DNA from 3 places in the Dysosmobacter sp. Sow4_B12 genome. Region 1 is predicted to be linked to each of the others. Evidence: a T-box and tRNA genes for the amino acid it is inferred to sense, from the RefSeq annotation. Region 1 holds a T-box; the other regions hold tRNA genes.

Region 1 (7,189 bases):
GAATTTTTAAGTTTTTGTTGACACATTTGAAAAAAATCTGTATACTATTCGGTGCGCCGCGAATGGCGCCTTGATACTCGTTTACTGCGTCAGCCCTTCGGGGCGGCGTCGAGTAAGTGTCATCCCCAGGGATGACCGGAATTCTGACAGGAGGTGTCTCAACATGGCAACGAAACGTACCTATCAGCCCAAGAAGCTGCACCGCTCCAAGGTCCACGGCTTCCGCAAGAGAATGGCTACCGCTGACGGCCGCAAGGTCCTGGCCCGTCGCCGCGCCAAGGGCCGCGCCCGTCTGACCCACTGATCGAAACGGAACGCGCGGGAGACACTTGAACAAGACGTCTTAGGGACGGTGGGAATTGCGTGAGATTCCTCCGTCCCTATAAGAGTTTCCCGGCAAAATGGCAAGGCAGGGATGGTATGAAACGAGCGGTAACGCTGAAAGAAAATCATGAGTTCCGCCGGCTGTACCAGAAGGGCGCGTCGGCGGTGAGCGGGTGCATGGTGGTCTACTGCCGGAAAAACAGGCTGGGCCACAACCGCCTGGGCATCACCGTGTCCGTCAAGCTGGGACACGCCGTGGTGCGCAACCGGGCGCGCCGCCGCCTGCGGGAGGTGTACCGCGTCAACAGCGGCGCCCTCAAGCAGGGGTATGACATCATCCTGGTGGCCCGGGGAAAGACCGTAAGCACCGGCTGGAAAGAGCTGAACGACACGTTTTTGCGCCTTTGCCGGAAGCTGGAGCTGATGGGAGAGGGTGTATGAAGCGGCTGCTTTTGTGTTTGATCCGCTTTTACCAGAAGGCGATCTCCCCTTACCGTCCCCGCTGCTGCAACTATATCCCCACCTGCTCCCAGTACGCTGTGGAGGCCATTGAAAAATACGGCGCCCTCAAGGGCGGCTATCTGGCGTTCAGGCGCATCCTGCGCTGCAATCCGTTTCACAAGGGGGGCTACGACCCCGTTCCCTAACGCTGACCGCAGCGGAAAACCAAAGAGAAAAATTGACGGAGGAAAACCCTATGGGATTTTTCGGAACCATCGGATACTATATTTGTATCCCCTTCGCGGCACTGCTGCGCCTGTTCTATAACCTGACGGGCTCCTACGGCGTCGCCATCATCCTCTTTACCCTGGTCATCAAGCTCATTTTGCTGCCCTTCCAGATGAAGTCCAAAAAGAGCATGATCCGCATGAGCCGTATGAACGGCAAGATCCAGGAGATCCAGAAAAAGTACGCCAACAACCAGGTGAAAATGCAGGAGGAGATCCAGAAGTTCTATGCCGAGGAGGGCGTGAGCCCCATGAGCGGCTGCTTGTGGAGCTTCATCCCCCTGCCCATTCTGCTGGCCCTGTACTCCATCATCCGTCAGCCCATCACCCACTTCATGATGCTGTCTGAGGACGTGGTGGAGAAGCTGATCTCCGCCGTCACCAGCGCCGGCATGAGCCTGGAGAGCATCGTGCAGATGAAGGACGGCGCCGCCGTGGTGAAAGATGGCATCACCCAGCTGATGCCCTACGGCCAGATCAACCTGGTCAAGGCCGCCAGCCAGATGCCCGAGCTGACGGGCGGTATCGATGGCTGGATCAACGTCAACTACAATTTCCTGGGCATGGATCTGACGTCCACCCCCTGGGAAGCGGTGAAGAACTTCACCTTCACCGCCGCTGTCATCGGCCTCATCCTCATCCCCATTCTGGCCGGCGGCAGCCAGCTGCTGTTCTCCTGGCTGACCATGAAGCAGCAGCCCACCCCCGACGGCCCCGGCGCCGGCAGCACCAAGTCCATGATGTACATGATGCCCCTCATGTCCGTGTACTTCGCCTTCATCATGCCCGCCGCCCTGGGCGTGTACTGGATCGCCCAGAGCGTCATCTCCCTGGTGCAGGAGCAGATCCTCGGCAAGTTCTACAACAAGAAGCTGGAGGAAGAGGAGAACGCCCGCTTTGAGGCCCGCCAGGCGGACCGGCAAAAGCGTATGGAGCAGGGCCGCCGCCAGCAGGAGAAGTTCAAGGAGCCCGCCCCCAAGATGACCTTGAAGGAAAAGCAGAAGGCCGCCCAGGAGGCAAAGGCCACCAAGAAGAAGATCACCACCAACGAAGCCGGCCGCATCGGAGACCGCCCCTACGCACGGGGACGGGCCTACAAGGCGGACCGCTATGACAGTGAAAATTAAGGAGCCGTTATGAGAGAGTTTATCGATGTAACGGGCAAGACGGAAGAAGAGGCCATCAACAAGGCCCTGGCCCAGCTTGGCATGGACCGGGACGACGTTTCCGTGGAGATCCTGGAGCGGGCAAAGTCCGGCTTCCTGGGTCTGGGCAGCAGCCCCGCCCGCGTCCGGGTCAGCTACGGTCCCGAGGAAGAGGAGACGCCCGCCCCCGTGGCGGAGGCCCCCAAGGCTGAGGTCAAAAAGGCACCGGAAAAAGCACCGGAGAAAAGACCCGAGAGAAAGCCTGAGAAAAAGGCGGAAAAGCCCGCTTCCGTGAAGCCCGCCCCCGCCCCCAAGAAGGAGACCGCCCCTGCCGCCGACAACGGCGAAGAGGTGGATGATGAGAAGGCCCAGGCCATCAAGAAGTTCTTGAGCGGCCTGCTTGACCAAATGGAGTGCCCCGCCCAGGTGCATGTGTACCTGCCGGAGAAGGGCCGCTACAAGGTCATCCTGGAGGGAAACAACCTGGGCGCCCTCATCGGACGCCGGGGCGAGACCCTGGACGCCATCCAGCAGCTGACCAGCTATTCCGTCAACCGCACCGGCGGCCGTGTCCGGGTCCAGCTGGATGCGGAGAACTACCGGGAAAAGCGGGAGCAGAGCCTCCAGCACCTGGCGATGAAGGTGGCCGGCAAGGTGGTCAAGTACCGCCGCAGCGTCACCCTGGAGCCCATGAACGCCTACGAGCGCCATGTGATCCACACCGCCTTGCAGGAGGTCCCCGGCGTCACCACCTATTCCACCGGCACCGAGCCCAACCGCCGCGTCATCGTGGCCTACGACCGGGACAAGAAGTAAACACCCTATGGAAACCCCCCGCCCATTCGGGCGGGGGGTTTATCGTTACCGTATTTCAAACAGCTTTGCCGGGGAAATCTCCAGGGCTTCGGCAATATCCAAAAGAGCTTCCACGCTGGGGGATGCCATGGCGGTCTCGATCTTCTGGATGTGGTTTTTGCTGTATGAAGTCATCTCTGCCAGCTTTTGCTGGGTGATTCCCTTTTGCTTTCGGTAATACAGGATGTTCAGTCCGATGCGGAGAAAATCCTCATGGTGTCTTTCATTCACACAACTCACCTCTCCTGGGTACTAGTTTACCGGAAGGCGACACTTCTTTATACAAACCAAAAAAGCGTAAAAACATCATATTATATTGTTTTTTCACATTGAAAGTAGTATTATATCCCATGAGGTGAGAATACGATGAGCTATCACGAGCTGTATGTATCCCTCTATGGCGCCATTGCGGACGCTTTGGACCAGCTGGACGAGGGCAACATCGTCACGGCCATCCATATTTTGAAAAGCGCCCATATCACGGCGGAGGAAAAAATTTTGGAACTGGACGTGATCCCCGACGAGTGCTTTTGAAAATGCGGTTTTTGCAGGTTTTTCCTTGACATTTCCTTGACATTTCTGGGGTTTTATACTAGAATGTGGCTACTGTGTGGATAGGGAACAGTAGCCCAGGCGTCCGGGCGCAGAGAAGAGGCGGTTGGTGAGAGCCTCAGCCGGAGCAGGGGGGAAGGCACCCTGGAGCAGCGGAGCGGAAATGCTTCGCCGGCCAGCCGCCGTTACCGGCCAAGAGTGCGTATCAGCCAGATACGAATTCAGGTGGAACCACGGACTATTTAGTTCGCCCTGAGCCTAAAAAAGGCTCGGGGCGTTTTTTGCGTCTTGAGCCAATCCAAAAAAGGAGTAGACGAGAACATGATGAAAAACACCGAAAAGACGATGGACAAGATCGTCGCCCTGTGCAAGAACCGCGGCTTTATTTTCGCCGGCAGCGAGATCTACGGCGGCCTGGCCAACACCTGGGATTACGGCCCCCTGGGCGTGGAGCTGAAGAACAACGTGAAGAAGGCCTGGTGGAAGAAGTTCGTCCAGGAGAACCCCTACAACGTGGGCCTGGACGCCGCCATCCTCATGAACCCCCAGACCTGGGTGGCCTCCGGCCATCTGGCGGGCTTCTCTGATCCCCTCATGGACTGCCGGGAGTGCCATGAGCGCTTCCGCGCCGACAAGCTCATCGAGGACTGGTGCGGCGAGAACGGCTTTGAGCTGCCCAAGCCCATCGACGCCTTCTCCCAGGCGGAGATGAAGGAATTTGTGGAGGAGCACAACATTCCCTGCCCCACCTGCGGCAAGCACAACTTCACCGACATCCGCCAGTTCAATCTGATGTTCAAGACCTTCCAGGGTGTCACCGAGGACGCCAAGAACACCGTGTACCTGCGGCCCGAGACCGCCCAGGGCATCTTCACCAACTTCGTCAACGTCCAGCGGACCACCCGCCGCAAGTTGCCCTTCGGCATCGGCCAGATCGGCAAGTCCTTCCGCAACGAGATCACCCCGGGCAACTTCATCTTCCGTGTCCGGGAGTTCGAGCAGATGGAGCTGGAGTTCTTCTGCCAGCCCGGCACCGACCTGGAGTGGTTCCAGTACTGGCGGACCTTCTGCCACAACTGGCTGCTGGGCATCGGCTTGAAGGACGAGAACCTGCGTATGCGGGACCACTCTCCCGAGGAGCTGTGCTTCTACTCCAAGGCCACCACGGACTTTGAGTTCCTGTTCCCCTTCGGCTGGGGCGAGCTGTGGGGCGTGGCGGACCGCACCGACTACGACCTGACCCAGCACCAGAACACCTCCGGCAAGGATCTGACCTACTTCGACCAGGAGAAGAACGAGCGCTACATCCCCTACGTGGTGGAGCCCTCCCTGGGCGTGGAGCGCAGCGTGCTGGCGGTGCTGTGCGACGCCTACGACGAAGAGGTGGTGGACGAGGCCAAGAACGACGTCCGCGTGGTCATGCACTTCCATCCCGCCCTGGCGCCTTTCAAGTGCGCCGTGCTGCCTCTGAGCAAGAAGCTCAGCGCCAAGGCTTTGGAGATCCAGCAGGAGCTCAGCAAGGACTGGATGGTGGACTTTGACGAGACCGGCTCCATCGGCAAGCGTTACCGCCGGGAGGATGAGATCGGCACGCCTTACTGCATCACCGTGGACTTCGACACCGTGGGCGACGCCGAGAAGGCCGGCGACAACTGCGTCACCGTCCGCGACCGCGACACCATGGAGCAGGTCAGATTGCCCATCAGCGAGCTGAAGGCGTACCTGGCGGAGAAGCTGGCTTATTGAGCCTGATGGCTGGTATCCGGGGAAAAACTGTGTTATACTATGAGGGCCATGGGGATTCCCATGGCCCTCATTTTCAACCATAGAGAGGTTTTTGACGTATGTCGCTTGGGAAACGGGTTTTGAAAAGACGGGAAGCGCCATTGTGGCTGCGGTGCGTGCTGTTCGCCGCCGGCGCCCTTTGCATGGGCCTGGCGGCGGCTGTTGCCGCCCAATGGGTGGTGACCGGCTCCATCGGCAAGGAGGTCTGGCCCTGGTTTTCGGAAAACCCCGGGTATCTGCTGCTGACGGCGCTGCTGTACGGCGCTGTGACGGCTCTTTTGGGGTTTGCCACCGGCCACTTGGCCATTGCCGGGGGCATTGTGGGCTTTTTTGCCCTGGGGCTTTCCCTGGTGGACTATTTCAAAAACGCCATCAATGGCACGCCGTTGGAGCTGGCGGATTTCGGCCTTGCCACCCAGCTGGGACAGGTGGCCGGCGTGGCCGGCGACTTGACGCCGCCGGTGGATTTCTGGCGGGCGGCTCTGGCGCTGGTACTGTGCGTGGCGCTGCTGGCGCTTTTGGGGCGGTTCACCCGCCTGCGGGGCAGGGCGCGGCTCACAGGCGGCGCCGCGACCCTGGCGCTGACGGTGCTGCTGTTCACGCCTTTCGGAGCGGGGCTGCTGGGGCCGGTGTTCGGCGTGGACATGTACACCCGCACCGCCGCCTCCGTCAGCCATGACCGCTACGGACTGACGCTGAGCCTGTGGCGGGACTGCTTTTTGCAGGCCATGAAGGGACCGGAGGGGTACAGCCAGGACTATATGCGCGGCGTGCTGGACCGTATCGACGAGCTGACGGCGGACTATGGGGCGGAGGAGCCGGCGGTGAAGCCCAACGTCATCATGGTGCTGTCGGAGTCCTTCTACGATTTGACCCGGCTGCCGGAGCTCAGCTATGAGCGGGACCCCCTGGAAAATTTCCACGCCCTGGAGGCGGAGAGCATCAGCGGCAGCTTCCACTCCCACTACCTGGGCTACGGCACCGGCTATATCGAAATGGCCATGCTGGAGGGGGTTACCGGCATGGATTTCAACCCCGGCACCAACATCTGCTTCCTGTCTGACGAGAGTTACAGCCTCTTGGACTCCGGCGTGCAGGCCTTCGTGGACCGGGGCTACGAGGCGGAGATGCTCCACGGTTACAACGACAGCCTCTATAACCGCACCGTTACCTATCCCCGCATGGGTTTTTCCGACCTGCTGTTCTCCCAGGACATCCAATCCCTGGGCTTTGACTGGCAGGGCGGTGTCTACGGCGGCTACTATATGAAGGACAGCTACTTCTTCCAGGCCATGCTGGAGCGGATGCGGGCCATCAATGAGCGGGGAAAGCCCGCCTTCCTCTACGGCATCACCATGGAGAACCACCAGCCCTTCGACCCGGAGAAGTTCAATTACGAGTGCCAGATCGGCGTGGAGAGCCAGACCCTCAGCGACGAGAACATGGCCATCGTCCGGGTCATGCTGGAGGGCATCACCCGGGCGGACCAGGCCCTGGGGCGGCTGGTGGAGCAGCTGCGGCAGACGGAGGAGCCCACCATCCTGGTGTTTTTCGGCGACCACCGGCCAAACCTCTTTATGACCGACGGCGACACGGTGTACACCAAGCTGGGCCTGTGCCCGGGCAACGACACCGTGAACTGGACGGCGGAGCAGATCAACGACCTGTACTCCACCGACTACCTCATCTGGGCCAACGACCCGGCGCTGCTGCAGGGGCAGGCAGGCACCCGCACCGACAGCAGCGTCACCGGACTTGTTCCCCAGCTGCTGGAGCTGACCGGCATGGGCTGGACCCGGT
Region 2 (7,189 bases), on a different contig from region 1:
GGAGACAATGACGCCGCTGATGTCGGTGCTTCGGATCTGTTCCAGGATGTGGTGGGGGCCGGAGACGCAGTTGTAGCCCACGGCGTCCACCCCCGGCAGCTGGGCCGTCTGGCGGAACAGCTCCGCGCCCCGGCGGCCCTCCCAGGTGACGCCGTCGGAGCTAACGGCGAAGAAGACGATGAGGAAGGATTCCGGGCACTGCTTTTTCAGATACTGCGCAAGCTCCGGAATTCCGTCGCTGGTGGGCAGGGTCTCCACCAGGAAGTTTGTGACCCCCTGGGCCAGGAACTCTTTCGCCTGGCGGCAGTAGGCCTCCGCCGGGGCGATGCCCTTGCCCTGGGGCACAGGGCCCATGTCCGCGAACACCCAGGCGCCGAAGGGCTTGGCCGCCTCCTTGGCGATGCGGCAGCCGGCGCGGATGATCTCCATGCCCAGGGCCTCACTGCCCTCCGCCTGCTCCACGCCCACGGCGAAGGTGTTGGTCTTGATAGCCCGGCACCCGGCCTCCAGATAGGCCCGGTGGATGGCCAGGATCTCCTTGGGCCGGTCCAGGTTGGCCCGCTCGCATTGGTCGGAGGGCAGGCCGGTCAATGCGTTGAAATAGGTGCCCATGGCACCGTCGAACAGCAGGGGCTTCCCCTGCTTCAGTGCGCTTCTGATGTCCATTATCCCAATACCTCTCTGGCGATCTCCACAGACTGCCGCGCGTCCTTGGAGTAGTAATCCGCCCCCATTTGGCGGGCGTATTCCGGCGTCACCACCGCGCCGCCCACCATGATGGCGGGAGGCCGCGGCAGGGTCCGGAGAAGCCGAATGGTCTCCTCCATGGCCGGCAGGGTGGTGGTCATAAGGGCCGAGAGGCCCACCAGGCGGATGTGCTGCTCCTCCACCGTGCGCAGGACGGTCTCCGGCGGCACGTCCCGTCCCAGGTCAATGACCTCGTAGCCGTAGTTTTCCAGCACGGTCTTGACGATGTTTTTGCCGATGTCGTGGATGTCGCCCTTGACGGTGGCGATGACCAGACTTCCCTTTTTCACCGGGGTCCCGCCCTTTTGGGCGATGGAGGCCCGGATGACCTCAAACACCGACTGGGCCGCCTGGGCGGCGCTTAACAACTGGGGCAAAAACACCCGTCCCTGCTCATAGCCCTCGCCCACTTTGTCCAGGGCGGGGATCAAGCGGTTCTCCACCAGGGAGAGCTCATCCTCCGTCTCCAGCGCGGCCTTGGCCAGCTTCCCGGCATCGGCCCGCAGGCCCCGGATGATGGCCTCGTCCAGGGTCATGCCCGCCGTGGCCGGGGCAGGCGCCGCCTTGGCGTCCATACCGGCGAAGCGGTCCACGTAGGCCCGGCACTCCCGGTCCTCGCCGGAGAGCACCCGGAATGCCGCTACCGCGTCCATCATCTCCCGCTGGTTGGGGTTGATGATGGGCAGGCGCAGTCCCGCGCCCAGGGCCTGGATGAGGAAATTCTGGGTGATGAGGGGACGGTTGGGCAGGCCGAAGGAAATATTGGACACCCCCAGCACCGTCCGCAGCCCCAGCTCCTCGCGGACGGTCCGCACCGCCCGCAGGGTCTCCATTGCCTGGTCCTGCTGGGCGGAGACCGTCAACGTCAAGCAGTCGATCCACACGTCCTCCTTGGGGATGCCGTGGGCCAGGGCCGCCTCCAGGATGCGGCGGGCGATGGCCACCCGGCCCTCCGCCGTCTGGGGGATGCCGTTTTCGTCCAGGGCCAGGCCCACCACGGCGGCGCCATACTTCTTCACAATGGGCAAAAGCCGCGCCAGCACCGCCGGGTCGCCGTTGACGGAGTTCACCGCCGCCTTGCCGTTATACACCCTGAGGCCCGCCTCCAGCGCCGCCGGATTGGTGGAATCCAGCTGCAAGGGGATGTCCAGGGCGCTTTGCAGCTTTTTCACCACCCTGGGCAGCATAGCCGCCTCATCCACGCCGGGATAGCCCACGTTCACGTCCAGGATGTCCGCCCCGGCGTCCACCTCCTGCAGTCCCACGTCCAGAATATAATCCAGGTCATCCTCCAACAAAGCCTGCTGGAACCGCTTTTTTCCGGTGGGGTTGATGCGCTCGCCGATGACCCGCACCCCGTCCAGCCGCAGGGGCTCCGTGGCGGTGCAGACGAAGGGCACGGCGTCATAGTGCCGCCGGGACGACGTTTTGCCCTTCAGCGCCGCCGCCACGGCCCGGATATAGGCCGGGGACGTGCCGCAGCAGCCGCCGAACAGCGTGACGCCCAGGTCCAGGCAGGGGGCCAGGGCCGCCGCGAAGGCCTCCGGTCCCATGTCGTAGTGGCCGTCCACCGGGTCCGGCAGGCCCGCGTTGGGCTTGGCGATCACCGGCAGGCGGGTGTTTTCGCACAGCTCTTTCAGCATGGGGGCCAGCATGTCCGGCCCCAGGGAGCAGTTGAGGCCGATGGCGTCCGCGCCCAGGCCCTCCAGCGTCCGGGCCATGGAGGCCACGGTGCAGCCGGTAAACGTGCGGCCCCGGGGCTCAAAGGACATGGTGACGAAGGCCGGCAGGTCCGTGTGCTCCTTCACCGCCAGCAGCGCCGCCCTGGCCTCCGCCAGGTCCGTCATAGTCTCAATGACCGCCAGGTCCGCCCCGGCCCGGGCGCCGGCCTCCGCCATCTCCCGGAACAGGTCATAGGCCCGCTCAAAGGGCAGGCTGCCCATGGGCTCCAGCAGCTCTCCCAGCGGGCCGATGTCCAGAGCAACCAGGGCCCGGCCGCCCACCGCCTCTTTCGCCACCTTCACCGCCGCCGTGACGATCTCCGCCACGGAGCGGCCGGTCCGGGCCAGCTTCAAGCCGTTGGCGCCGAAGGTGTTCGTATACACCACCTGGCTGCCGGCGTCCACATATTCCTCGTACACGGAGCGCAACAGGGCCGGCTCCGTCAGATTCAGCAGCTCCGGCTGTCCCCCGGGGGGCAGGCCCCGCTGCTGGAGCACGGTGCCCATGGCGCCGTCCAGTATCACGATCTTGTTTTGAATCCCCTCAAATCCCACAGCGCTTTCCTCCTTTGCGCAGCTGGCAACTTGCCGCCATGGCGCAGTATGCACAACCCCGGACACGGGCCATCTGAGGCCGGTCTGCGATGCCGATAACCGCCGTCACCGATTTCATCGGGTTCATCAGGAAGCTCTCTGACACATGGATGCCCACCCGGCGCCCGGCGTCCAAGGCGCCGCAGACCGCCGGCTGGATACAAAGCGGCAGGTCTCCGTAGCCGGGGCTGAACCGGTCCGTGAGAAACCATCCCGGCAGGCGGGCACGAAGCTCCTCCTCCGCCGCATTGCAGCCGCTCTCCACCCAGGCGCTGCCGCAGGCGTCCAGCATGACGGCACGGCCCATGTCCCGGGCCTGCTCCCTGCGCAGCATGGCGTCGAAGCCCGGCCCCAGGGTACAGGCCAGCAGCGCCGCCCTGCGGCACTGGGCCAGCATGGTGGACGCCGCGGCGCCTGTGAGGCGCACGCCGGTGCCGGCCAGGCGGATGGTTTTCTCCTCCCGCTCCAGGTCGAACACACGGTATACATACCGGGGCTCCAGGGCGGCCGTCAGCTCCGCCGCCACCGCCGCTGCCTGCCGCCGCAAGTCCTCGTCTCCCGCTCCGGCGCCTAGGTAGCGTATGGCCTCCATGATGTCCAGCTCCACGGTTTCACTTCCTTTGCATATTCTTTAATACTATAACGGGTTTTCGGTAAAATGTATAGCCCCTTTTCCCAGAATTTCCGGGAAAAGGGGCTGTTTTTGCTCTCTGTCCGGCCATGGTGGAAAGCAGGGCAAGCGCCGCCAGCGGCGGAGGAAGCGCCCTGCTTTCGAGGAAGCGCCCCGGTTTGCGGGTTTCGGCAAAAGCCGAAAACCGGAACGGCGCGACGGTGTTCGGCAGCGTGTTCGCTTCTAGCAAAAGAAAAAGGACATCCAAAGCTGGATGTCCTCAAGCAGGGTTCCCGCCGGGACCCAGCGCAGCGGTCCCGGCGGGAAAGCGAAGAAAAAGTTCGTCCGGCGCATGAAAAAAGCCCTAAGGCTTTTTTCATCGCCTTAGGACTTTTTCTGAGCTGGAGCGGGCAACGAGGCTCGAACTCGCTTCCCGGCATCCCACGAACGGCCTTCGGCCATTCGCAGGAACCCTGCCTCACCTCTGATTAAATATGCGCTTCGCGCATGGGTGGAGGTAGCGAGTTCGCTTCTAACAAAAGAAAAAGGACATCCAAAGCTGGATGTCCTCTCTTAGCTGGAGCGGGCAACGAGGCTCGAACTCGCTACCTCCACCTTGGCAAGGTGGCGCTCTACCAGATGAGCTATGCCCGCGGAACAAGGGTTATTTTAGCAAAGGAAATCCCCCTTGTCAAGAGTTTGTTTCTATATTTTCAAAATTTTCTTCCGGTGCTTCCGGGGTCTCCGCCACACTGTCCTCTTCTGTCAGCTCGGCACCCTCCAGCACAAATTCAATGAGCCCCACCGGCTCCTCCGCCGGATAGTAATACACGCCCCAGGGCGGCGTGTTCTCCAGCCCCCGGTCCAACCGCAGCTGGGCGGTGACCTCCCTCACCCGCTCCCGGTCTCCGGAGCGCCAGTAGCCGATGCGTACCGCCAGCTCGGTCTCCTCATTGTCCAGGGCCGCCTCCAGCAGGCTGGACAGCGCCTCCGTGCTGGTGGCGTTCACTACCGCCTGGATCTGCTCCGCCGTGCGGCGGTAGCCGATCTGGACGGACACCTCGTAATAGCCCCGCTGGACCTGGCTGGCCGACGTGATGAACTCCACGGCGTAGGCGCCCATGGGCGTCTCCTGCTGGATCTCTGCGGCGGCTTGCTCCAGCGTTTCCGCCACGGTCAGATCGTCTTTAAAGTTGTAAAGCCGAATGGTGGCGCTTTCCGTGTGCTGGCCGATCAGCAGCAGCAGGTCGTTGACGATGTCCTGGTGGTTCTCCGCCCGGAGGGTATCCGCCGCCTCGCTCTCCCAGAATTTGCTGCTGTGAGGCTCCACAGTGCTGTACTGACGCTCCAGCAGAGAGGCGCATCCCGTCAGCAGCGCAAAGGCGCACAGCGCCCCGATGATCCGCGTATATTTCACAGGTCACGCCTCCCTCCGGCAGTCTTAATAGCCCAGTTCCTCGTCCACCAGGACCACTTCCATCTCCATGCCCATCATGGCCTCCCACAGCACCACCAGGCCCCGGCAGATACGGTCCGGGCTCTTGCAGTCATAGCAGCGGTCACCCTTGACGGCGCAGGGCGTTTTGCGCTTGAGCCGCTGGGCGTTTTTCGGCGCGGCGATGTTCCGGGCCCGCCACAGCGCCTGGTCATAGGTGGGCGCCAGCTTGTTGCGGCCCACGATGAAATACACCTTCTCATGGCCGAACAGGGTGCCGGCCACCCGGTTGCCGGCGCCGTCGATGTTGATGAGTTCGCCGGTCTCCGCCAGGCCGTTGACGGAGGTGATGTACACCTGGGCGCCCATGGCGGCGGCACGCTCCGCCGGGCCGTTGGTCCAGTGCCAGTGCACTTCGTTGTGAGACGCCAGCTGATCATACAGTCCCAGCTCCTGAGCCGTCACGGAGCCGCCAATGCCCACGCTCTTGCCGTCAATGGCGCCGTCCAGATAGGCGGCGGCCTCCGCGCCGGTGGCGAAGGTCTTGACGGAAAAGCCCCGGCCGGCGAGGTTTTTCTGCACATTGGTGAAGTCAGTCATTTACAGTTCCTCCTTTTGATAATCGCCGAATCCCTCGCCCAGCACCTCATGGGCGTCGCAGACGATGAGGAAGGCGTTGGGGTCAATATCGTGGACCGCGCGCTTGATCTGCACGATCTCCTTTTGCTTAAAGGCCACCAGCAGCACCTGCTTGGGCGCCCCGGTCCAGCCTCCCTGGCCCTGGAGAATGGTGACGCCCCGGTCCTGCTTTTGCAGCAGGGCGTCGGCAATGGACTGCCAGCGGTCAGAAATGATATAGGCCACCTTGGAGGTGTCCAGTCCATAGAGCACCGTATCCATGACTCTTGAGGACACGAAGATGGCCACCGCGCCGTACAGCGCCGCCTCCACCCGGCCAAACACCAGCGCCGCCAGGACCAGCACCGCCCCGTCCGGCAGCAGCATGAGCTTGCCCATAGGGAGCCATGGGAATTTCAGCTTTAACAGCCGGGCCACGATGTCCGTGCCGCCGGTGGTGGCGCCCTGGGAGAACACCAGGCCGAAGCCCAGGCCCATGGCGGCGCCGCCGCACAGGCAGGCCAGCATGGGGTCCATGGCCGGGAAGCGCCACAGGGCGGCAATGGCATCGATGGCGAAGGAGCTCACCGTCATGGAAAACAGGGACGAGGCCAGCAGGTGCCAGCCGATGAACTTCCACCCCGCCAGAAACAGCGGGATATTCAGCGCAAAAGTCAAAACGCCCACGGAAAGGACTGGGGCCAGCGCGTTGATGACCTGGGCCAGGCCCGTAATGCCGCCCATGGCCACTTGGTTGGCGGCAAAAAAGACATCGAAGGCCAGGGCGAAGATGACGGAGCCCAGGGTGATGATACCGTAGCTTTTCAGTTGTTTTTTCATAGGTTTTCTCGCCGTCTCCTCAATCCAGCAGGTCCAGCTGCTTTTCCTCGGAGTCCTCCTGCCGCAGCAGGGCGCCGGCGGCGGGCAGTGCCCGGACCCGGTAGCGGCTCAAGTGGGAGATGCCGCTCTCCTCCAGGGTCTTGACGGTGTCCAGGCGGTATTTGGGCTTTAGGTTCATGACCGCCACGCCCTGGGTGGTGCGGGTGGTCTTGGGGGCCAGCAGCGCCGTGTGGAAAATGAGGCAGCGGGGCTCCGTGGAGTACACCGCCAGCTCGCAGTCGCTGTCGATGCGGCGGACGCAGGCCAGAGGCGCCTTGTCGGAGTAAGCGCCGGTGAGCTTGCGGCGGTTGGAGGTAGTCTGGTAGGCCTTGATCTCCACCCGGGCCGCCTTGCCGTTTTCAAAGAAGAACAGCAGCGCGCCGGAGTAGTCTCCCGGCAGCACGGCGAACACCACGTTCTCCCCCGGGTCCATGCCCAGCTTGGCGGGCAGGTAATCCCCCAGGACGCTGGCCTTGGCGTCGTCGAAGTCGCTGAGGCGGGTCTTGTACACCTGGCACTTGTCCGTGAAGAACATGATCTCCGCAGCGTTGGTGGTCTCGAAGCTCTGGCGCGGGCCGTCGCCCT
Region 3 (7,189 bases), on a different contig from region 1:
TATCCTTCACCATCTGGTAGGGCATGAACACGTAGGAGCGGATCTGGCTGCCCCACTCGATCTTCATCTGGACGCCCTTGATGTCGGAAATCTTCTCCGCGTGCTGCTGGGCCTTCAGCTCCAACAGCTTCGCCCGCAGCATCTTCATGCAGTTGTCCTTGTTCTGGAACTGGCTGCGCTCCTGCTGGGACGCCACCACGATGCCCGTGGGCTTGTGGATGAGGCGGACGGCGGAGGAGGTCTTGTTGACGTGCTGGCCGCCGGCGCCGGAGGCCCGGTAGACCTGCATCTCGATGTCCTCCTCCCGGATCTCCACGGAGTCGTCGTCCTCCATCTCCGGCATAACCTCAATGGCGGCGAAGGAGGTCTGGCGGCGGGCGTTGGCGTCAAAGGGGGAAACCCGGACCAGCCGGTGGACGCCGTTTTCACTCTTCAAAAGGCCATAGGCGTTTTCGCCCTCAATGGAGATGGCGGCGGACTTGATGCCGGCCTCGTCGCCGTCCTCGTAGTCCAGGATCTTGTAGACGAAGCCATGGCGCTCGGCCCAGCGGGTATACATGCGGTAGAGCATTTGGGCCCAGTCCTGGGCCTCGGTGCCGCCGGCGCCGGCGTGGAACTGCAAAATGGCGTTGGAGTTGTCGTATTCGCCGGAGAGCAGGGTGGTCATCCGGGTCTCCTCCACCTTCTCCTCCAGGACGGCAAAGCCCTCCTTCAGCTCGGCAAGCAGCTCCTCGTCCTCGGCCTCCTGGCCCATCTCACAAAGGGCGGTGAGATCCTCCCACTCCCCGATAAGCTTCTCCTGGCGGGTGATCTTATTCTGCAGCTGCTTGAGGCGCATCTGCACCTTCTGGGAACGCTCCAGGTCATTCCAGAAGCCGTCCTGGGCGGTCTCCGCCTCCAGGCGCTCCGCCTCCTGGCGGGCACTGTCGATATCCAGAGCGGCGGACAGCTTGTCCAGCTCGGGTCCCAGGTCCCGGAGCTTCTGCTTGTATTCATCGTACTCGATCAAAGCCATGGCGATTCTCCATTCACTGAATTTCATTAGCCATAGTATTATAACGAAGGAAACTATTTTTGTAAAGAAAAACGTGCATAACCGCGGAAATTTCCGCCGATTTTCCTCCTTCCCGGCGTCCGCGGCGGAAAGGGGCGGAAAAAATATTTTTCCATCTTCCGGAAAGGGGCGCTTATTCATAATTTGTTCATGATTTGAAGGGGCTTTTCCGATATGGTACAGGTAGGAAGAAAGCAACCCGCAAACGCGATCACAATGGAGGGAAGTCATGAAAAGCTTTTTCACGAAGAAACTGCCGGCCATTCTGCTGGCCCTGACCCTGGTGGGCGGCATGATGCCCGCCGCCCTGGCTGTCAGCTGCAGCCACAACGACTGGGGCGCATGGGTCTCGCTGGATGACACGTACCACCAGCGCAAGTGCACCGTCAACGGCTGCACGGGGACCGAGGAGGCAAAGCACACCTTCGCCTCCGCATATAAATACAACACCACCGAGCACTGGAAGGAGTGCTCCGTCTGCGGCGCCCAGCAGGTCCGGGTGACCCACACCTTCTCCGGCTGGAAGAGCAGCGCCTCCAGCCACTGGAAGGAGTGCACCACCTGCGGCTACAAGATCAACGAGGGCGGCCACATCGACCGCAACCGCGACAACAAGTGCGACACCTGCGGCCGCAGCGTCTCCACCACCTCTTCGTCCAGCTCCTCCAGCGCCGACATCACCTATAAGGTGGACGCCGGCGAGACCGTGACCTTTGTCCGGGGCGACTTCAAGGACCTGTACGAGGATGTCTGCGGCGGCAGCTTCGACTATGTGGTTTTCAAGCCGGACAGCAGCTATAAAAGCGCCTGCGGCTCCTTCTACTTTGACTATGACGGCAAGGAAGAGGAGAAGATCACCAAGAGCGACATGGAGGACTACGAGTTCGAGTATTCCAAAAACAGCGACTACCCCATCAACAGTCTGAGCTTCGTGGCTGCCAAGGATGCCTCCAGCCACACCATCACCCTGGACTGCGTCCTCTACGGCGACGATGATGACGTAAAGGCCACGGTGGCGGTGAAGATCGGCAAGGGCAGCAGCTCCTCCTCCGGCAAGGCGGACCTGGTGATGGAGGTGGAGCCCGACGACGAGATCCTCTTTGACCGCGCGGCATTCAAGGAGCTCTTCGAGGACGAATACGACGATGACACCTTCCGCTCCGTGGTCTTTACCGACAGCGACAACCTCTCCTCCTCCACCGGCCTTCTGTATTTCGACTACGACGGCAAGGACGAGGAAAAAATCACCAAGAGCACCCTGGACGACTACGAGTTCGAATACTCCAAAAGCGGCGACTATCCTTTGAATAAGCTGTCCTTCCTGGCGGACGAGGACGCCGACGGCGAAGTGGTGACCCTGGAGTTCACCCTGCAGGGCGACGACGAGACCCTGGACGGCGTCCTGGAGATCCGCATCGGCGACGTGGAGGACGACGAGGAAGACGGCGACATCAGCTACACCGTGGCCCCCGGCGACGAGGTGGCGTTTGACCGGGCCGACTTCAATAAGTTCTTCAAGGAGGAGTACTCCAAGACCGTCCGCTACGTCACCTTCTATCCCGATAACTCCTACAAGTCCGCCGGCGGCGCCATCTACTATGATTACGACGGCAAGGAGGAGGAAAAGTTCTCCAAGACGGACCTCACCGACGAGCCCTTCTATTACAGCTCCGACGATTACGGCGACTACGCCCTGGACAGCCTCAGCTTTGTGGCGGACGACGACTTTGACGAGGCCTTGAGCCTGGAGTTCCGAGCCTGGTACGACGAGGACAACTACCTGGATGGCGTGCTGGTCATCTCCCCCGAGGGGGAAAAGGACGCCGGCGGCGGGACCTCCATCTCCGGCAAGGGCGCCGCGGACATCCGCTATTACACCACCTACAGCAGCTCCGTGCAGCTCAACCACAACGATTTCGCCCGGTTCCTGAAGAAATCCTATCCCAGCAGCAATCTGGAATACGTGAAGTTCACCGCCCTGCCCTCCTCCGGCAGCCTGTACTATGACTACTACGGCGCCAGCAAGTACGGCGAGAAGGTCCGGCTGACCAATGACAACTGCAAGGACTACAAGTTCTATTTCAGCCCCGGCAGCACCAAGGACTACGCCCTCAGTGAGCTGACCTTCATCCCCAACGGCTTCAACTACTGCCCCAGCATCTCCTTCACCGCCTACGGCAGCGGCTCCAAGTCCGTGTCCGGCAGCATCCTCCTCAGCGTCACCCTGGACACCATGTCCGAGGTCTACGGCGTCACTCCCAAGGGCACCGCCGTTACCTTCCCCGCCAGCGCCATCTCCGGCGCCGTGTCCAAGGGCACCGGCTTGTCCCTGGGCAGCATCCGTCTTTTGAGCCTGCCCACCGCCGCCCAGGGCACCGTCCGCTTGACCAACGGCACCAAGGCCGACACCTCTGCCCTGTACACGTACGGCAGCGGCTCCAGCCAGATCTCCAACCTGCAGTTTGTCCCCGCCGGCGGCTTTACCGGCTCCGTGGAGATCCCGTATGTGGCCTATAACGCCGCCGGCAACGCCATCGGCATGGGCAAGTTCTCCCTGGGCGTGGTGAACTCCATCCCCAAGTTCTCTGACGTGACCTCCTCCACCTGGTGCTACAAGTACGTGGTGGAGATGTGCGACGCCGACGTCATTGACGGCTATTCCAACGGCACCTTCCGGCCCAACAACACCGTCACCTACGGCCAGGCCTTGAAGCTCATCATGCTGGCCGCCGGCTATCCCGTCCAGGAAAAGACCGGCACCCACTGGGCCAGCGGCTACCTGACCAAGGCCAAGAGCGACAAGCTCGTCAGCGGCACCGTGGACCTGGACGCGCCCATCACCCGTCTGGCGGTGGCCCAGATCGCCGCCAAGGCCATGGAGCTGAGCACCTCGGAGCTCTCCAGCGTCAAGCCCTTCACTGACACCTCCGATGTGTACGTGCAGGCGCTCAGCGCCGCCGGCATCGTGGAGGGCTACTTCTCCGGCGGCACCAGCACCTTCCGCCCCAGCAACACGCTGACCCGGGGCCAGGTGGCCGCCATCGTCTGGCGCATGAAAAATTACAACGGCTGAGCTTCCGGCCAAAAGCCGCCCCCGGGACTTTCATCCCGGAGGCGGCTTCTTTGATATGCCAATGCGGCAAAACGCCATCTTGAACGCCGTCCCCTCACTCGGCCGCGAGCCCAGCGCAGCACCCGCAAGGGGCACGCCGCATCCGTAAGGCGGCAAAGCCGCCAACGGCTGCGCTGCGGATCGCGGTTGGAAAGGAGGAGCAAGGGAGCGGGCGGATGACGCTCTTTTGTTCCGCAGGAATAAAAGAACGTCGGAGCAAAGCGGACTTTGCTCCGACATATAACGCATGGACAATTTGGATATTCTTCCTCGACTGCGAATCCAGCAAAGCGAATCGCAGTCGAAAGCGAGGAGCAGCAAAATGAGTGCGAGACGAGTTTTTAATGCAGAGCATAAAAACTCGTCGCAAGCGATATGACGCTTGCGACGAGCTGGAGCGGCTAATGGGAGTCGAACCCACCTATGCAGCTTGGGAAGCTGCCGTTCTACCGATGAACTATAGCCGCGTGTCTGGTGGGTATTATAGCAGACCTCTTTGGAAATTGCAACCCGAAAAATGTCGGCCTGTCATGAACGAGCCTCCGGCGTCATAGGTTTTACCAACGATGCAAAGGGGGATCACCATGAAAAAATTCCTTGCTGCCCTGGGTGCGGTCCTGGTGCTGACCACCGGCGCCGGCGCCATTGAGGTGTCGGCGCCCTCGGCGCTGCTGATGGAAAAGGAGACAGGCACCGTGCTGTTCGCCAAGGACGAGCACGCCCGCCTGGAGCCCGCCAGCGTCACGAAAATCATGACGCTGCTGCTGGTGATGGAGGCCATCGACAGCGGCCAGCTCAGCTATGACACCGTGGTCACCGCCTCCGCCCACGCCTGCTCCATGGGCGGCAGCCAGATCTGGCTGAAGGAAAATGAGCAGATGACCGTGGACGACATGCTCAAGGCCGTGTGCGTGGTGTCCGCCAACGACTGCGCCGTGGCCCTGGCGGAGCAGGTGGCCGGCAGCGAGGACGCCTTCGTGGAGCGGATGAACCAGCGGGCGGCGGAGCTGGGCATGGCGGACACCACCTTTCAAAACGCCACCGGCCTGCCGGCCCAGGGGCATCTCACCTCCGCCTACGACATCGCCCTCATGAGCCGGGAGCTGGTCCTCCGCCACCCGGACATCCGCCGCTACACCACCATCTGGATGGACACCCTGCGAAACGGCGCCTCGCAGCTGGTGAACACCAACAAGCTCATCCGCTTTTACGAGGGGGCTACGGGCCTCAAGACCGGCTCCACCGACAGCGCCCTGTACTGCCTGTCCGCCACGGCGGAGCGGGACGGCATGGAGCTCATCTCCGTCATCATGAAGGACGCCACCTCCGCCCAGCGGTTTGAGGACGCCAAAAGCCTCCTCAGCTACGGCTTTTCCACCTACGCCTTGAAAGCCATCGTCCCGGAGGAGGCCCTGCCTCCCATCCCGGTGGAGCTGGGGACCCAGGCCACCGTGCAGCCGGTGCTGGGGGAGGGAAATGTGCTGCTGCTGGAAAAGTCCAAGGCCGGCGCCTTGACCCAGACAGTGGAGCTGGCCGGGTCCGCGTCGGCGCCGGTGGCGGCCGGGGACCGGCTGGGGACCCTCACCGTGACGGCCGGGGAGGAGACCGTGGCGGAGATCCCCATTCTGGCGGGCGAGACCGTTCCCCGCATCACCTTCTCCCAGATGCTGGTGCGCCTGCTGCGCATAGCTTTTTTGGCGGGGTGAGGGGATTTTGTCAAAACACGACGGTTTTCTCTTGCTGTTGTCCTTCGGGAATGGTATACTTTTTACAAGATATTCCCACAGGCGGCCAGACCGCCAAAACAAAAGAAAGGACTTGTTCACATGCTGGATGTCAAGTTGTTCCATATGAAATCCTTCCTGCCCATGCCTTACGAGGAGGCCCTGGCCCCCCGCTTGAAGCACGCCCACGAAAAGCTTCAGAACGCCAGCGGCGCCGGCGGCGAATTCACCGGCTGGGTCCACCTGCCCCGCAGCTTCGACCGGGAGGAGTTCGCCCGCATCAAGAAGGCCGCCGCCAAGATCCAGAGCGATTCCCAGGCGCTGGTGGTCATCGGCATCGGCGGGTCCTACCTGGGCGCCCGGGGCGTCATCGACTGCCTGTGCTCCCCCAACTACAACTTGAAAAAGAAGAACACCCCCAACGTCTATTTTGCCGGCAACGGCCTGTCCGCCGACGCCCTGCAGGAGGTCCTGGACCTGGTGGCGGACGTGGACTTCTCCGTGAACGTCATCTCCAAGTCCGGCACCACCACGGAGCCCGCCGTGGCCTTCCGCTTCTTCCGGGAGGCCCTGGAGAAGAAATACGGCAAGGAGGGCGCCAAGGGCCGCATTTACGCCACCACCGACAAGAGCCGGGGCGCCTTGAAATCCCTGGCGGACGCCGAGGGCTGGGAGACCTTCGTGGTGCCCGACAATGTGGGCGGCCGTTACAGCGTGCTGACCGCCGTGGGCCTGCTGCCCATCGCCGTCACCGGCGTGGACATCGACGCCCTCATGCGGGGCGCCGCCCAGATGATGGACCGCTGCGCCGAGCCCTCCTACGACTGCCCCGCCTGGCGCTACGCCGCCATCCGCTACGAGCTGTACCGCTCCGGCCGCTCCGTGGAGCTGCTGGCCTGCTACGACCCCGCCTTCCGCTTCATGCTGGAGTGGTGGAAGCAGCTGTACGGTGAGAGCGAGGGCAAGGACGACAAGGGCTTATTCCCCGCCAGCGTGGAGTTTACCGCCGACCTCCACTCCATGGGCCAGTACATCCAGGAGGGCAAGCGCCTCATGTTCGAGACCGTGGTGCGCCTGGGTCCCTCTGAAAACCGTCTGGCCGTCCCCCGGGACGAGGCCGACGGCGACGGCTTGAATTTCCTGGCCGGCACCGATATGGACTTCATCCGGGACCGCGCCATGGAGGGCACCCTCCTGGCCCACACGGAGGGCGGCGTGCCCAACATCATCGTGGAGGCCGACGGCAAGACCGCCGAGGCCCTGGGCCAGCTCATCTACTTCTTTGAGTACGCCTGCGGC

What was found. A T-box is a leader RNA that pairs with one kind of tRNA and senses whether it is charged. The one in region 1 lies ahead of ACTQ4R_RS09395 (glycine--tRNA ligase), so its partner is inferred to be a tRNA-Gly.
Region 2: it has a tRNA-Gly gene. The T-box ahead of ACTQ4R_RS09395 (glycine--tRNA ligase) is inferred to sense a tRNA for this amino acid. The anticodon was not compared.
Region 3: it has a tRNA-Gly gene. The T-box ahead of ACTQ4R_RS09395 (glycine--tRNA ligase) is inferred to sense a tRNA for this amino acid. The anticodon was not compared.

What each region holds. Positions count from the first base shown of each region.
Region 1 covers NZ_JBQKKR010000009.1:82,607-89,795, forward strand. The annotation lists gene rpmH (50S ribosomal protein L34) at 164-304, shown strand; gene rnpA (ribonuclease P protein component) at 421-765, shown strand; gene yidD (membrane protein insertion efficiency factor YidD) at 762-971, shown strand; gene yidC (membrane protein insertase YidC) at 1,022-2,179, shown strand; gene jag (RNA-binding cell elongation regulator Jag/EloR) at 2,189-3,013, shown strand; gene ACTQ4R_RS09385 (helix-turn-helix domain-containing protein) at 3,059-3,283, opposite strand; gene ACTQ4R_RS09390 (hypothetical protein) at 3,419-3,586, shown strand; T-box leader at 3,655-3,862, shown strand; gene ACTQ4R_RS09395 (glycine--tRNA ligase) at 3,929-5,350, shown strand; gene ACTQ4R_RS09400 (LTA synthase family protein) at 5,470-7,189, shown strand, end outside.
Region 2 covers NZ_JBQKKR010000019.1:22,481-29,669, forward strand. The annotation lists gene ACTQ4R_RS12300 (bifunctional homocysteine S-methyltransferase/methylenetetrahydrofolate reductase) at 1-666, opposite strand, end outside; gene ACTQ4R_RS12305 (homocysteine S-methyltransferase family protein) at 666-3,023, opposite strand; gene ACTQ4R_RS12310 (vitamin B12 dependent-methionine synthase activation domain-containing protein) at 3,013-3,669, opposite strand; gene ACTQ4R_RS12315 (hypothetical protein) at 3,674-3,940, opposite strand; tRNA gene ACTQ4R_RS12320 (tRNA-Gly) at 4,251-4,326, opposite strand; gene ACTQ4R_RS12325 (hypothetical protein) at 4,364-5,089, opposite strand; gene ACTQ4R_RS12330 (lactate utilization protein) at 5,114-5,707, opposite strand; gene ACTQ4R_RS12335 (YitT family protein) at 5,708-6,565, opposite strand; gene ACTQ4R_RS12340 (DNA gyrase subunit A) at 6,585-7,189, opposite strand, start outside.
Region 3 covers NZ_JBQKKR010000007.1:189-7,377, forward strand. The annotation lists gene prfB (peptide chain release factor 2) at 1-1,015, opposite strand, end outside; gene ACTQ4R_RS08050 (S-layer homology domain-containing protein) at 1,284-4,127, shown strand; tRNA gene ACTQ4R_RS08055 (tRNA-Gly) at 4,560-4,633, opposite strand; gene ACTQ4R_RS08060 (D-alanyl-D-alanine carboxypeptidase family protein) at 4,751-5,872, shown strand; gene ACTQ4R_RS08065 (glucose-6-phosphate isomerase) at 5,993-7,189, shown strand, end outside.